One region of the Candidatus Brocadia sinica JPN1 genome, then DNA from elsewhere that is predicted to be linked to it. Evidence: riboswitches for the same ligand, from Rfam matches in the RefSeq annotation. Region 1 holds a riboswitch; each other region holds the start of a gene.
The links. Region 1 has a riboswitch for cyclic di-GMP ahead of BROSI_RS16790 (alkaline phosphatase family protein). Riboswitches for the same ligand answer to the same signal wherever they lie in the genome.

Region 1 (3,153 bases):
CATTCCGGATGCATGATCAGTGTCCCCCAATGCTTGAATGGCTGCCTTACAATCTGTATTATAACCAACCAGTTTGCCGTCCTTGTTTACGATGGTGTTTACTGCACCGATCTTCTTTGCCATAGGGTCTACTGCGTCCAGATGATTTATTGCGGATTCTTTATGCGGAATTGTTACGCTATACCCTTTTACATCCAGTTCCCTAAACGCTCTGATAAAGTCATCGATTTTGTCTACCTTAAAAGGAACGTAAATATTATTCAAATTCATTTCCTTAAAGAGTGTATTATGGATAACTGGACTAATGCTGTGAGAGACGGGGTTTCCAATTAATCCGTAGATTGCCGTTTGTTTATTTTGTATTTGTGCCTGATAGACATGTAAAAGTTCGTGAATGCTGATCTGCCCTGGGGCGGATTCCTTTCCCTTCTGGAGAGACGCAAAAGTCAGATAGCTGCCAAATCTTTTATACAAGATGCGGCTAATGATGCCATAGTCGCCCATACAGAATGAAATTAATGGTGTCTGTGCTTGCTGGAGTAAGCGATATATTTTGATGTTATCTGTAATAGTGTTTGCATAAGTAACTATTTTTATAATATCAGCGCCATACCGGCTCAGTTTTTGATAAGTAACGGTCAGGTCATCGGGTGTTTCACGAAAATTATGGTAGGAAACAATGAGTTTCGTTTTACTCGCAGGGACACGGCGCTCCGTGTCCCCACGCATATTTTGAATGCTGTCATGTTCAACATCGACGAAATCAGCTTGTAACTGGATAGCGAGTTTTAGAAGCGCAATCCTCTCTTCTTCGCTTCCGCCGAACTTGCCACCTTCTCTGACGGGTCTGTTCGTAACAATCACAGGCTTAACTCGCCTTTCCAATATCCGCTTCAGATCTGGATTTTTTATGTAGTCAAGACGTAATTCGACAATGTCCGCAAACTTTGATGCATCTTCCATATCCCGGAGAACATCATCAAGGTTGTTTGCAATGATGGGTATGCAAATCATTTTTTCCCGAGCAAGTGGATAAGAAATAAAATGTAATAGAAACTATTGAATTTCAGGGAAGTTTACTTTTGCCTCTTTGGTGTACCAAGACAGTTCTTTTGCCAAGAATTATACAATTTATTATAAATGCAAAAACGAAAAATCAAAATGTAAATTTCAATAAATGTTCCATGTACTCGTGTGTATTAATTTCTTAGCAGAAATTTTGCGATATTTATTGTCGGTCATGTATTGCCCTGAAAAGGTAATCCGACTCATTCACGTCTTGATAAATTTATTTTTTGACTTGACAAATAATTTTGAATAGAGTAAAACGATTTCCATTTGATCAGGTAAAAATACCCAACAAAGTGGAAGATATCACGAAAAAGGTAAACCCTGAGTGATCAGGGGACGCAAAGTAGTGGGTCTTTAGTAAATAAGCATTTATCCCAGAGATTAGTTTATAAAGACAGCCTTACTGCCGAAGATGTTTACGAAAAATCTTTGCAGTAAGGCTTTTTTGTTTTAGGTCATTGTTGCAGTAAATACATGTGCAACGGAAAAAAACATTCAGGATCATTATCAGCACAATGAAAACCACAATCTCACATGGAAAGGAGCAAAGAAAAATGGAAAAGCAAATACAAAGGGCTATAACTATAGTAACTTTTTTTGCAGTAATTTTATTTTCCTTACCGCTTCTGGCTTATACAACAGAAAACGTTTTTGTGGTTGTTATTGATGGTTTGAGGAATAATGAGGCATTTGAAGATGCCGATCACGATCTCATACCTCACATTTGGAATGATCTCCGGCCTCAGGGTACAATATATACAGAATTCTACAATGATTATTTAACCACTTTTACAACCCCCGGCCATATGGCAATTGTTACTGGTCAGTGGCATGTTGCTCCTAATCTTGCCAATGTCGTATCAGGCGGTATTTACGATGTACGTCCCGAAGCGCCAACCATCTTTGAGTATTTTCGGTACCATACCGGTAAACCGAAGGCGAGTTGTTTGGTTGTAACAGGGAAAAAAAATAATATACAACTGGACTGGTCTCTGGAACCCACCTATGGCCCTAATTATGCAAGTTTATTGTTTGAGGGCGGGAACGATACTGACACCTATGCGCTGTTAAAAACAAAGTTAGAGGCGCATCATTCCAACCTCGTAGTGGTAAACCTTCGGGACGTTGACGAAGCCGGACACACCGGTGACTGGGTTACATACACCGGGGCAATTAAAAAGGCGGATGAATTGGTCTATCAGATTTGGACGCAGTTAATACAGGGGGATGCGTTTTATGCAAATAAGACAACCATGATTGTTACATCAGATCATGGCCGTCATGACGATGAATATGGAGGATTTCAGGAGCATGCCGGGATGTGTCACGGATGCCGTCATGTTCTGTTTTTGGGCATAGGCCCTGATACTCCGGCAGGACTGGAAATCCCTGAGAGACGTTATCTGAGAGATATCGCTCCAACGGTTGGAGAATTCCTTGGCTTTCCCACTCCGTTTGCCCGCGGGCAGATAATGACCGGCATCTTTTCTCAGAATCCTGACCCGAAAATTCATGTTTACTGCCGGAATCCACGGGTGAAAATTTTTAATGGGAAGGTGTTTGTTGTTTGGTCGCAGAATGATCCGACCGATACGGGGAATGAACATGTCTTTCTCATGAAGAAAGATTCGGCAGATATGTTCTTTAGCAATCCCATACCGGTTGATTCACAGAAGGCACGCTGGGCTTTTTTCCCTGCCGTGACTGCCAATAAAGACGGCCTTCATGTTGTCTGGCTAGACGGACGTGCCCTGGACGGGATTCACGATACATGGTCGGTATATTACCGGAAAAGTCCGGATTATGGATCGACCTGGGAAAATGAACAACTCATTGCAACCAGTACGTTTGAGTCTGCCGACCCTCTTTCAATGGAAATAGTAGGAGAACCCGAAATTATCTCCAATGAACTCGGTGAACTCATTATCACCGTCCGTTATAAGAGAGGTTCTGGCCAGAACAGGAGGATTACCAGTTTCCGATCAGCAGATGGAGGGAGAAACTGGGTTGAAATCATGGTTAAGCAGGATAACTTCTCACCCATTCAATATAGTCCTATAACCATGGAAGGGCCAAAAGAGG
Region 2 (3,153 bases), 1.5 Mb from region 1:
CCGCAAGTATGGTAGTGAAGGCATCAAAAGAGAATACAAAATAAAAATGGGTATATTAATAAATAAAGATACAAAGGTAATATGCCAGGGAATAACCGGGCATGCGGGCAGTTTTCATGCCGGACGAATGCTGGAATATGGCACTAAACTCGTCGCAGGCGTCACTCCCGGCAAGGGTGGCACAAAACAACAAGGCGTTCCTGTCTTTGACAGTGTAGTCGATGCGGTAAAAAATACGGGGGCAAATGCTTCTGTCATTTATGTACCTGCGCCGTTCGCAGCGGATGCCATCATGGAGGCAGCTGAGGCAGGCATTGAATTGGTGGTCTGCATTACCGAGGGCGTACCTGCGCTGGACATGATCAGGGTAAAAAAATATCTTTCTCACAGGAAGGCGCGTCTTATCGGACCCAACTGCCCTGGTATTATTACGCCTGGTGTATGCAAGATCGGCATTATGCCCGGATATATCCATAAATCAGGCAAGGTGGGGGTTGTTTCACGCAGTGGAACTCTCACCTACGAAGCCGTCTGGCAATTGACCCAGAGCGGTTTAGGACAATCCACGTGCCTTGGCATTGGAGGTGACCCCATTTTGGGAACTGATTTTGTGGACATATTGAGATTGTTTCAAAATGACGAAGAAACACACGCCATTGTATTGATAGGAGAGATTGGCGGAAGCGCAGAGGAAGAAGCCGCAGAGGTAATAAAACGAGAGATTGCAAAACCGGTCGTTGGTTTTATTGCAGGAAGAACGGCGCCGCCAGGCAAACGCATGGGTCATGCCGGGGCGATTATTTCAGGCGGCAAAGGTACAGCAATTTCAAAGATTGCAGCGCTTAAAAATGCAGGCGTTATTGTAGTAAACAGCCCTGCCGATATCGGGAAAACCGTAGCAGAGATAATTTTTCTGTGAATGATATAATCCCTCCTATTTTTGCCTGTTCTATGGAAATGTTAGAATTCTCTGTTAGTTTTTTCCTTGACATCCAACGATACTTTGATATTTTAATGCGAAAGATTGTCAACAAACAATAGCTTTTGACAGCACGAAGGAATAAACCAAAAACATACGATAAAGGCAAACTCTGAGCAATCAGAGGACGCAAAGTAAAGGGTCTTTTAAGCATACAGGGAAGTAGCATAAAATACCTTACTAAAAAAGACAGCCTTACTGCCGAAGATGTTGTAAATATATCTTTGCAGTAAGGCTTTTTTATTTTCAGGATAAGGAAAAGAGGTTCAATTGACAAGAAGAGATGATTTTCCATTGATAATAAGCCCAAATCTCGGTTGCCCACAGATTGCTTCAGTTGAGGAGTTTGGGCAAAAGAAGATGTTTCCGTTAATAATTGCCGGACAATACGGGGAAAACAAGATGCCCTTGAAGGATGACTTTATGGGAACTTTGTATTTACGACGCTCTCATAAAGGGGATGGAGATAAAAAAGATATTCCACTGTCTATGAACGATGAACCTGAGGAGATTATTCATTGGTATCAACTATCGGATTTCAATACAGTAGACGATACGAGAGAGATTATTCCTAGTGAGTTCCATTACAATGTAATGGGGGAGAATACCCGGTATTGGAAAATCATGGTCAGTATCGATTGTAAAAGCACAGAAGATTATGAAACTCTTCTTTTACCTCAAAAAGGAGGAAAATGCCCCCCATGTCTTTACGATCTGGTATACAGAGACCGATCAGAAAAGTGGGAGAGGGTTAACTACCATTCTGTGCAATTTGTTAAAAGCTTTGGTGAAGGCTGCAAATTCATTCAGGTTACCGATCTTCATGTTGCCACACGAAATGACGAGATACTCGATGAAGTTCTGAAAGTAAAGCATGAGAAGAAATGTGGAGACGACATCGCAAAAAGATACATTAACTTTAACCGTAACCTGAGAAAGTTTATTCAGAGAGCAAACAGTATGGCTGAGGAGGGTAATCTCGATTTTGTTGTAATTACAGGAGATTTGGTAGATTTTGCCTTTCATGGCTGGGGGGATGAAATAAATTTAGATGAAAACAATTGGAAAACTTTTATTAATATAATTACCGGCGCAGGAAAGGAAAAGGAGCGGAACAATCCCGGTATAAAAATAGCGGTTTTTACATCAACCGGGAATCACGATTGGCGTCTCCACCCTTACGATCCAAACCTTTCAAAGTACAATAGAGACAGTTTTGGCTTAACGGAAGAAGAGCTCAAACAGTATAAATACAAATCCTTTGATTCCTCTGAATATCCAGAGGATAAGAGGGTAAAATTGGCAGAAGAGATAACAAGCGATACCTTTAATAAACTGAACCTTGATGTCCTGAAAAAAACCGATAAATGGAAAATACAGTTAGAAAAGTTTCTTGCCACTGCTGTAGGAACCTGGCTCGTACGTATTTTGCCGCTTTTAGGATTGATAGGCATAGGAGAAAAGATAAATCCAATAGCAAATTACGTCTCTCATTTTGCAATTGCCGGAATTGCAGGAATAGCAACATGGGGAATTCATAAATTTATAAAATATCAGACACGTAAAATAGCTGACTTCATTATAGATAATCCCCTCCATGCCGAAGCTAGCGCCCTTCACTATTATTTCAGATATATAAACCCATACCTTGACTATGCCTTTCACTATGGAAAACATTGCTTTATAGTTATGGATACAGGATCCGACGTTTTCATCGGGCAACTTTTGGATAAGAAAGAGATTAAATATGTCAAGAAAATAAGTGTAAAGGATAATATCCTGGGAGGAGCTCCCGATTCAAAGGCATTTGACCCAGAACAGGTTTATTACAATTGGAGCCAAATAGTCTGGTTAGAAAAAGTTATGAAAGCTGTGAGCAGGAAGCCGGATGCTCATGGCAAAAATTTCATCTTTTTGCATGCCCCTCCAATCAACTCATCCGATGATGTTGATATGGATACCATGCGGGAAATTGTAAGAAAGGAAGGACCAGCGTGGGTTCCTGAAGAGGAATGTAATCTTACATACGGAACGGTTAATTATTATCTGAGCGAGTTCTTTTATCTCTGTATGGGTTACAGAGAGGGTGATCTGGTAAAACAGGACGTGGATCGTAAGTTCAAGTTAATAGACATTGTTTTTTCAGGACACGCCCACCGGAATATTGAATTTAG
Region 3 (3,153 bases), 3.1 Mb from region 1:
GCTAAGCCCGCCTCAATTTAAACGATTTACCTCTATTGATTCTATATATAATTCTTTCTCTGTAGATTTTTTGAGATTCACCTTGAAAATCACACCGCGAACGCCAACAGCTATAGGCCTATCAAAGAAACGCCGCAAACCAACCGCAGTATCTGAGGCAGACACCACGTTAACAGACCCACCCGGAACCGACTGATTTCCCAAGTTTTTGTTGTACTCATTTATTTTCTTTGCCAGTGAGAACGCATCATCTTCTTCTGTTATCTCTATATTCTCAACAATAGTCCGTCCTTCTGTGTCTTCTATAGTGGGAGAAGTTAATGATGGCGCTGATGTTTCCACTCCTGCTGTTGAAGTTCCTTCAGCTTCTGGTTCCTGTGGTATTGTTGTCTTTTCCTTGCCCTTTTTTGGCTGCGTTCCGGTGGTTTTCGATTCTTTAGAGGCTCTAATCTTTGTTAGCCTATCTAATTCCTTCAGCATCTTTGTTGTAATAGGTTGAACGTTTGCGGCGCCACCGCCAAACCTTCTTTTCCGAATATTCATATCGATTGCCCTGGCATAATACACTTCATTAATTACCGCTATCCAAATGTAATCGCTATCCTTTTTAATCTTTTCAATGAATTCGGCAGATAGAGATCGATTCTCCAATATTTCCCTGCCTGCTTCATTAAACTGTGACCGGGCCAACTTCAAAGTTATATAGTTTATACCAGAAATTCCTCTAATTCCTTCGGCACTGTTCGTTGCAATTTTATAATCATACGGTTCAAGAATAAAATTGTTTTCTTTCCCGAGTTTTAATGAATCAGTTCGAAAGAAAATATCTGTAAGTAGCCTGGCAGGAATAGCATAAGACTCTGCTGAGGGAATTTTTAAAGAAACCTCCCCTATTTTATTCAATGAAAATCCAAGGGCGACATTTAAATATTCAATCGGGACTAATGCATTTACATCGGCTTGCGTAATGTTGGTAACGGTAAATTCGGGAAAAGCCACTTGCCTTAACCGGTTACAATCACCACCGGTAAAAACATCCTGATCACTTGTTGCAACCGGCATTATAGAGACATCCGCCAAGTGCGCTTCATCCTTAGAAATGGATTTTTTCATGGCATCCGTTGTGCTTGGAAACGAAAAACGGTTTGTATAAAAATCATTTGCCAGGGTTGACGTACCATTCATGGATTTTAATTCATAGAGAACATTGGTAACCCAGATCCCTGCCTTGCCTAATCCCCCTACCTGTTCAATTAACTCAGTTTCATACGGATGTGTTGGAAGCAGCCAAATGTCTCCTGCCTGCACATCTTCACGGGGAGGGAAGACGGGGAAAATACCTTCTTCAGACATGGTTCTTGTCCATTCTTTATATATCAGTCCACTCTTAAATTCCCGGGAACTACATCCAGAGAATCCCATAATCGCGGCCAAACAGAAAGGCAAAGAAATTTTCTTTATGGCTCTAAAAGCATTCCTAATGCCCTGCTTCAAAATCATTGGCTTCTTCATAAAACCCTCCGATTCTTAAAATATGAGTTTAGTTTCTTCTCTTGATGATACGTCAAGAAAACAAAAAAGCCTTACCGCCAGGATATTCTATAGAAATCTTCGGCAGTAAGGCTATCTTTTTTGGAAGTAAGGTTGTCTTTTTTACATCCATGTAAGCTAAAGACCCTCCCTTTGCGTCCCCTGTTCTCCCAGGGTTTTGCTCTTTTCGTATATTTTTGCTTTTCAGAAATCAGCAAAAACCATCCGCAAATTTCAGGGTAAATCTACCACAAACAAACGCATTGTCAAGAAAATACCAGGTTAAAGATACAAGGTTTACTGTGGATTTTTCTTGATTGTTTCTTTACGCTTTTCTGATATGATAATAACACTTCTCAGTAATTCTTGTAGTACCACCTTTTAAAAATTTCTTTTTTACAAATTTTACAACCCCTTTCTCTTCCTTTTTAGGGGGGATTTGGATGCGGCTTTGCAAAACTATGAATTGAGACAACTATGGTAAACAATGTCAAACATCTGATAATCATTGGCGGTGTCGCGGCCGGGATGAAGGCGGCGGCCAAGGCACGGCGTGAGTCGCCTGCGATGAAAATTACTGTCATAACAGACGAACAATACATCTCCTACGCGGGTTGTGGCATGCCCTATTTTATCGGGGATATCATCAGGGATTCAAAAAAACTCATCCTTCGGGAACCGATCTATTTTAAGAACATGCATAACATTACCGTCCTTACCAGGCATCTGGCAACGGCCATTGACACCATGTCCAAACAGGTAAGGGCCAGGGACATTGAAAAGGGCCAAGAACTTGTCTTCGATTATGACAAGCTCATCATTGCCACAGGGGCACAACCCATTGTTCCTCCCCTCCCAGGCATTTCTCTGAATAACATCTTTACGTTAAGAACGATTGATGACACATTAAAGATACGGGCTTTTGTGGATGGCGGGCAGGTAAAAAACGCTGTAATCGTGGGTGGCGGACTTATTGGTATGGAAATGGTGGAAAATCTGGTTCTGCGAGGTATTAAGGTGACCGTTGTTGAACTCCTGGATCAAATCTTGCCCCCGCTGGACAAGGATATGGCATCAATTGTTCAGAAGTACTTAATGGGAAAAGGCATCGAGATCATCACATCGGATGGTGTAAAGTCCTTCGAGGGAAATGACAATACGGTAATAAAAGTTATTACTGACAAACGGCAGTTGCCTGCAGACATGGTTATTCTCTCCATCGGCATAAAACCCAATATCAAACTGGCTCAGGAGTCTGGTATAGAGATTGGCACAGCACGGGCCATAAAGGTAAATGAGCGTATGGAGACAAACATCCCTGGGGTATATGCTGTTGGGGATTGCGCAGAAAATATCCATTTAGTAACTGGCAAACCAGCGTGGATTGCGTTAGGTTCAACAGCAGCCAAAATGGGACGTGTTGCCGCTATCAATGCAACAGGTGGCTCTGATACCTTTAGGGGTGTCCTGGGGACCTTGATTGTAAAGATTTTTGAATTGAATGTCGGAAAGGTAGGTCTCTCCGAGCGGGAGGCCGTAAAGGAAGGGTTTCTGGTCGAATCTGCTATTGTCCCGGCAGGAGATAAGGCCCATTACTACCCTGAGACAAGGGACATTATTATC
Region 4 (3,153 bases), 360 kb from region 1:
CAGGAAAATCAATCGATATGATCAGCTCAGTTCAGTTCAGGCTATTCATAACTGTGGCAATGATGGCATTTGTTTTTAGCTGTGTTAAAGACTATGGCAATACTTTGCGAAATAATGAAAAAAAAGAGACATTAAGCGGAAAGTTAGTGGGTGTCGTAACACGAGGTCCAATTTCACCTATGAGTAAAGATGAGAACCTTCAAACAAAACCGGCTATAGATGTAAAAATTGTGGTCATGACCTTATCAGGAAAGATTGTAGAGACCGTAGCGACTGACAATGATGGCAGATACAGTATCACCTTGCCTGGCGGGACTTATCGCGTTGAAATGCTCCCTTCATCATCAGAAATGACAAAAGATTTACCTACCGTAGTAACTATTATCAAAGGTAAAGAGACACACCTTGATATTCACATAGACACTCGCATACGTTAGATGATGTATATTTTTAAATTATACGACCTTCCCGTAGTTAGCCCCGCACCTAACCCATAACTTCCATCAACTTCACTGCAGCCAAGATACGCTTCATCCTCGGACCAAGGGAACCATTAGAACGATGTTCACTCCGAAGTGGAAAATAAAAAGGCAGTGAAAAGCCTTAGTCTTTTGGTCTTTTCGTTGATTAAGAAGCTTTTTTCTCGTGACTATCCTATGTTCCGGCTCGGTAATACCTCTGGCAGCTTTATCTGCAACGCCTCTATCTACGGCTTGGTTACCGTCGTTACGTCATACAAAAACAGTCTCGGCTCCTTGTCTCGCCGTCTTACCTCAAACAGCTTTCACCCTATCTTTTCCTGATTCCCCGATAGTCACGCCAAATTATCGTACGGATTATTCTCGTCAAATCCACGCTTCATATCCAGGACATCACCCGCCTATCAGACGAATTTCCGCTCAAACACTAAATATTTTAACAAATCTGCCGATAATTTTACCATCTAACGACTAAAGATACTAAATCCACACTTAATTATTGAGAAAGCGAGGTGATTGAGCATCGGAATGGATTAACAAATTTGCTAGACCTACAAAAGAGGTGGCAAATTTGAAAAAGGCAAACCAATCGTGAGATTGGGACGCAAAGCTATGGGTCTTCAATGAAGAATGCCAGGCTGCCATATTTGTTTTAGTAAATCTTTTGTTGGGAGAAGTACTTATGAAAATTACAAATACTTTTTTAGGATATGTGTTTTTAGTATTCACTCAAGTGTTTTTCTTGTTTGAAACAGGGCTAATATCTACGGTTTCAGCGAATGATACATGGAAAAGTTGGTATGGTATTACTGTAGATGGATCAGCAGAAAGTGGCGCAAAATATGCAAGGCAGATGGGGTATGATTCTATAAACATAAAATCCGGTATCTATGCCTCCCCTGATACCTATAAAGGCAAGCAAGCCTTTTCAGGTTTTAAATTTTATTTCATTAACCCTGATAAAATGCTGATTAGGAGTATGGGATATGATAGGAATATAAACATTACAAAATCTTATTCACAAGCAGAACGAGATTTTTACAATCAGTATATGACGTGGAAGAGCTATGATCCGTTTCCGGACAATATAGCAACGGGCTGGTTTCAGGGCACATCAACGGAATTTAATCCACTTTGGGATTTTCAGCAACAGGCGGTTATCGATATGGTTGTTGAGGGAGTTATAGCTATGTGCCATGACTATGAAGATGTAAGCTTGCCATTTACCTTTGCCGGACATATGTATGATGAGCCTGCTCTTGATGGTTATTTTTTTAATTGGATAAATGGAGATAATGAAGTAACTTACTTATCCAATTGGACGGGGACAGAGTCTGGTTTACTACACGGAACTATAACGCATGAATATGCAACATATCAAGATGGGAAAGCTGCTTTTTTCAAACAATTGAAGGCAAGAATGCTGGCTGAATTTCCTAATGCTAAATGGATCGTAGAGCCATATGATGTGTACTGGGGATGGATAAATCAGATAAAAGATCGTACAGACAAAGATGAATTAACCCCTGATATGATTTCACAGGAAAGCTCTAGTACGGAATTTGTAGATGATAGCGCTATTTTTAATTCAGGATTGGCTATTACGAAAGATATGATGGGCATCAGTCAGCCCAACAGTGTCGACGAGTATGAAAATCGTCTTTATGCGGCCAATGCTGGTATCAACAGGGCATGGTATAATTGGTTCCTGCGGTTCGGCGGCACGGGAAATATGCCGAGCTTTCAGAACATCACGGAAGTCTATCCCAGACTTAAACTCATACGGTGTTTGCCGAATTGGGACAATTTAAATAATGTTCCTCTCACCGATCGTTCATGGGATGGCAGTGTGTATCGGAGCACAAAGAGTTATGCCAGCAGCGATGTCATGTATTCACGTCAGCCGAAGACAGGAAAACTCTTTGTGGTGTTTGTGACGAAAAACGGCGTGGTAAAACTCAATGCGGGTGAGACGGTCACCGGGGTACAACGTGCCGATGGATACTTTATTGAGTCCGGGGATGGGAGCGCCGATGTTGCAATAGTTGGCGATGAAATAAGGTTAAAGAGTGGGGTTAGTATTGATGTCGATGCAACCAATGGTCAGGTGAAGGGGAGGGGATATATTTTTACAGTATCAACATCAACCGGTATACCTCCAAAGGTTGTGACGGGGTCAGCGACCGATGTGACGTCAAATTCCGCTACGTTGGGAGGCACAGTGAATGCCAATGGCTTATCAACTACAGCATGGTTTGAGTATGGCACAATAAGCGGGACATATGGCAGCAAGTCATCGGCGCAGGGTGTCAGCAGTTCAGGCGACACAGCAATAAGCATAGGCATAAACGGCTTGTCGGCAGCGAAGACGTATTACTACAGGCTGGTGGCGCAGAACAGCGCAGGGACCGCATACGGGAGTGAAATGTCCCTTATTACACCGGACACTCTTGCGCCAAATTGTTCCGTAAACATCAACAATGGCGACTTCTATACCACATCCACTGCCGTGACCCTGGATTTATCGGCTACTGATGATGTGGGGGTGACAGGGTATTATCTCTCTATGGATTCAACGGTTCCTCTGGCATCGGCCGCAGAATGGACTATGGTATCATCCACTACTGCTTTTCATGCCAGCGTTTCGTATAACCTAAGCGCCGGGGACGGCGGC

Region 2: linked by a shared signal. The riboswitch ahead of BROSI_RS09700 (metallophosphoesterase) and the one ahead of BROSI_RS16790 (alkaline phosphatase family protein) in region 1 are both predicted to bind cyclic di-GMP.
Region 3: linked by a shared signal. The riboswitch ahead of BROSI_RS02580 (hypothetical protein) and the one ahead of BROSI_RS16790 (alkaline phosphatase family protein) in region 1 are both predicted to bind cyclic di-GMP.
Region 4: linked by a shared signal. The riboswitch ahead of BROSI_RS18560 (LamG domain-containing protein) and the one ahead of BROSI_RS16790 (alkaline phosphatase family protein) in region 1 are both predicted to bind cyclic di-GMP.

The regions. Positions count from the first base shown of each region.
Region 1 is NZ_BAFN01000001.1:3,670,795-3,673,947, forward strand. It holds gene BROSI_RS16785 (shikimate dehydrogenase) at 1-1,014, opposite strand, end outside; cyclic di-GMP riboswitch class I at 1,375-1,482, shown strand; gene BROSI_RS16790 (alkaline phosphatase family protein) at 1,626-3,153, shown strand, end outside.
Region 2 is NZ_BAFN01000001.1:2,160,558-2,163,710, reverse strand. It holds gene sucC (ADP-forming succinate--CoA ligase subunit beta) at 1-44, shown strand, start outside; gene sucD (succinate--CoA ligase subunit alpha) at 47-919, shown strand; cyclic di-GMP riboswitch class I at 1,074-1,185, shown strand; gene BROSI_RS09700 (metallophosphoesterase) at 1,250-3,153, shown strand, end outside.
Region 3 is NZ_BAFN01000001.1:566,438-569,590, forward strand. It holds gene BROSI_RS02580 (hypothetical protein) at 13-1,512, opposite strand; cyclic di-GMP riboswitch class I at 1,611-1,723, opposite strand; gene BROSI_RS02585 (FAD-dependent oxidoreductase) at 2,008-3,153, shown strand, end outside.
Region 4 is NZ_BAFN01000001.1:4,029,752-4,032,904, reverse strand. It holds gene BROSI_RS18565 (carboxypeptidase-like regulatory domain-containing protein) at 18-437, shown strand; cyclic di-GMP riboswitch class I at 1,049-1,125, shown strand; gene BROSI_RS18560 (LamG domain-containing protein) at 1,162-3,153, shown strand, end outside.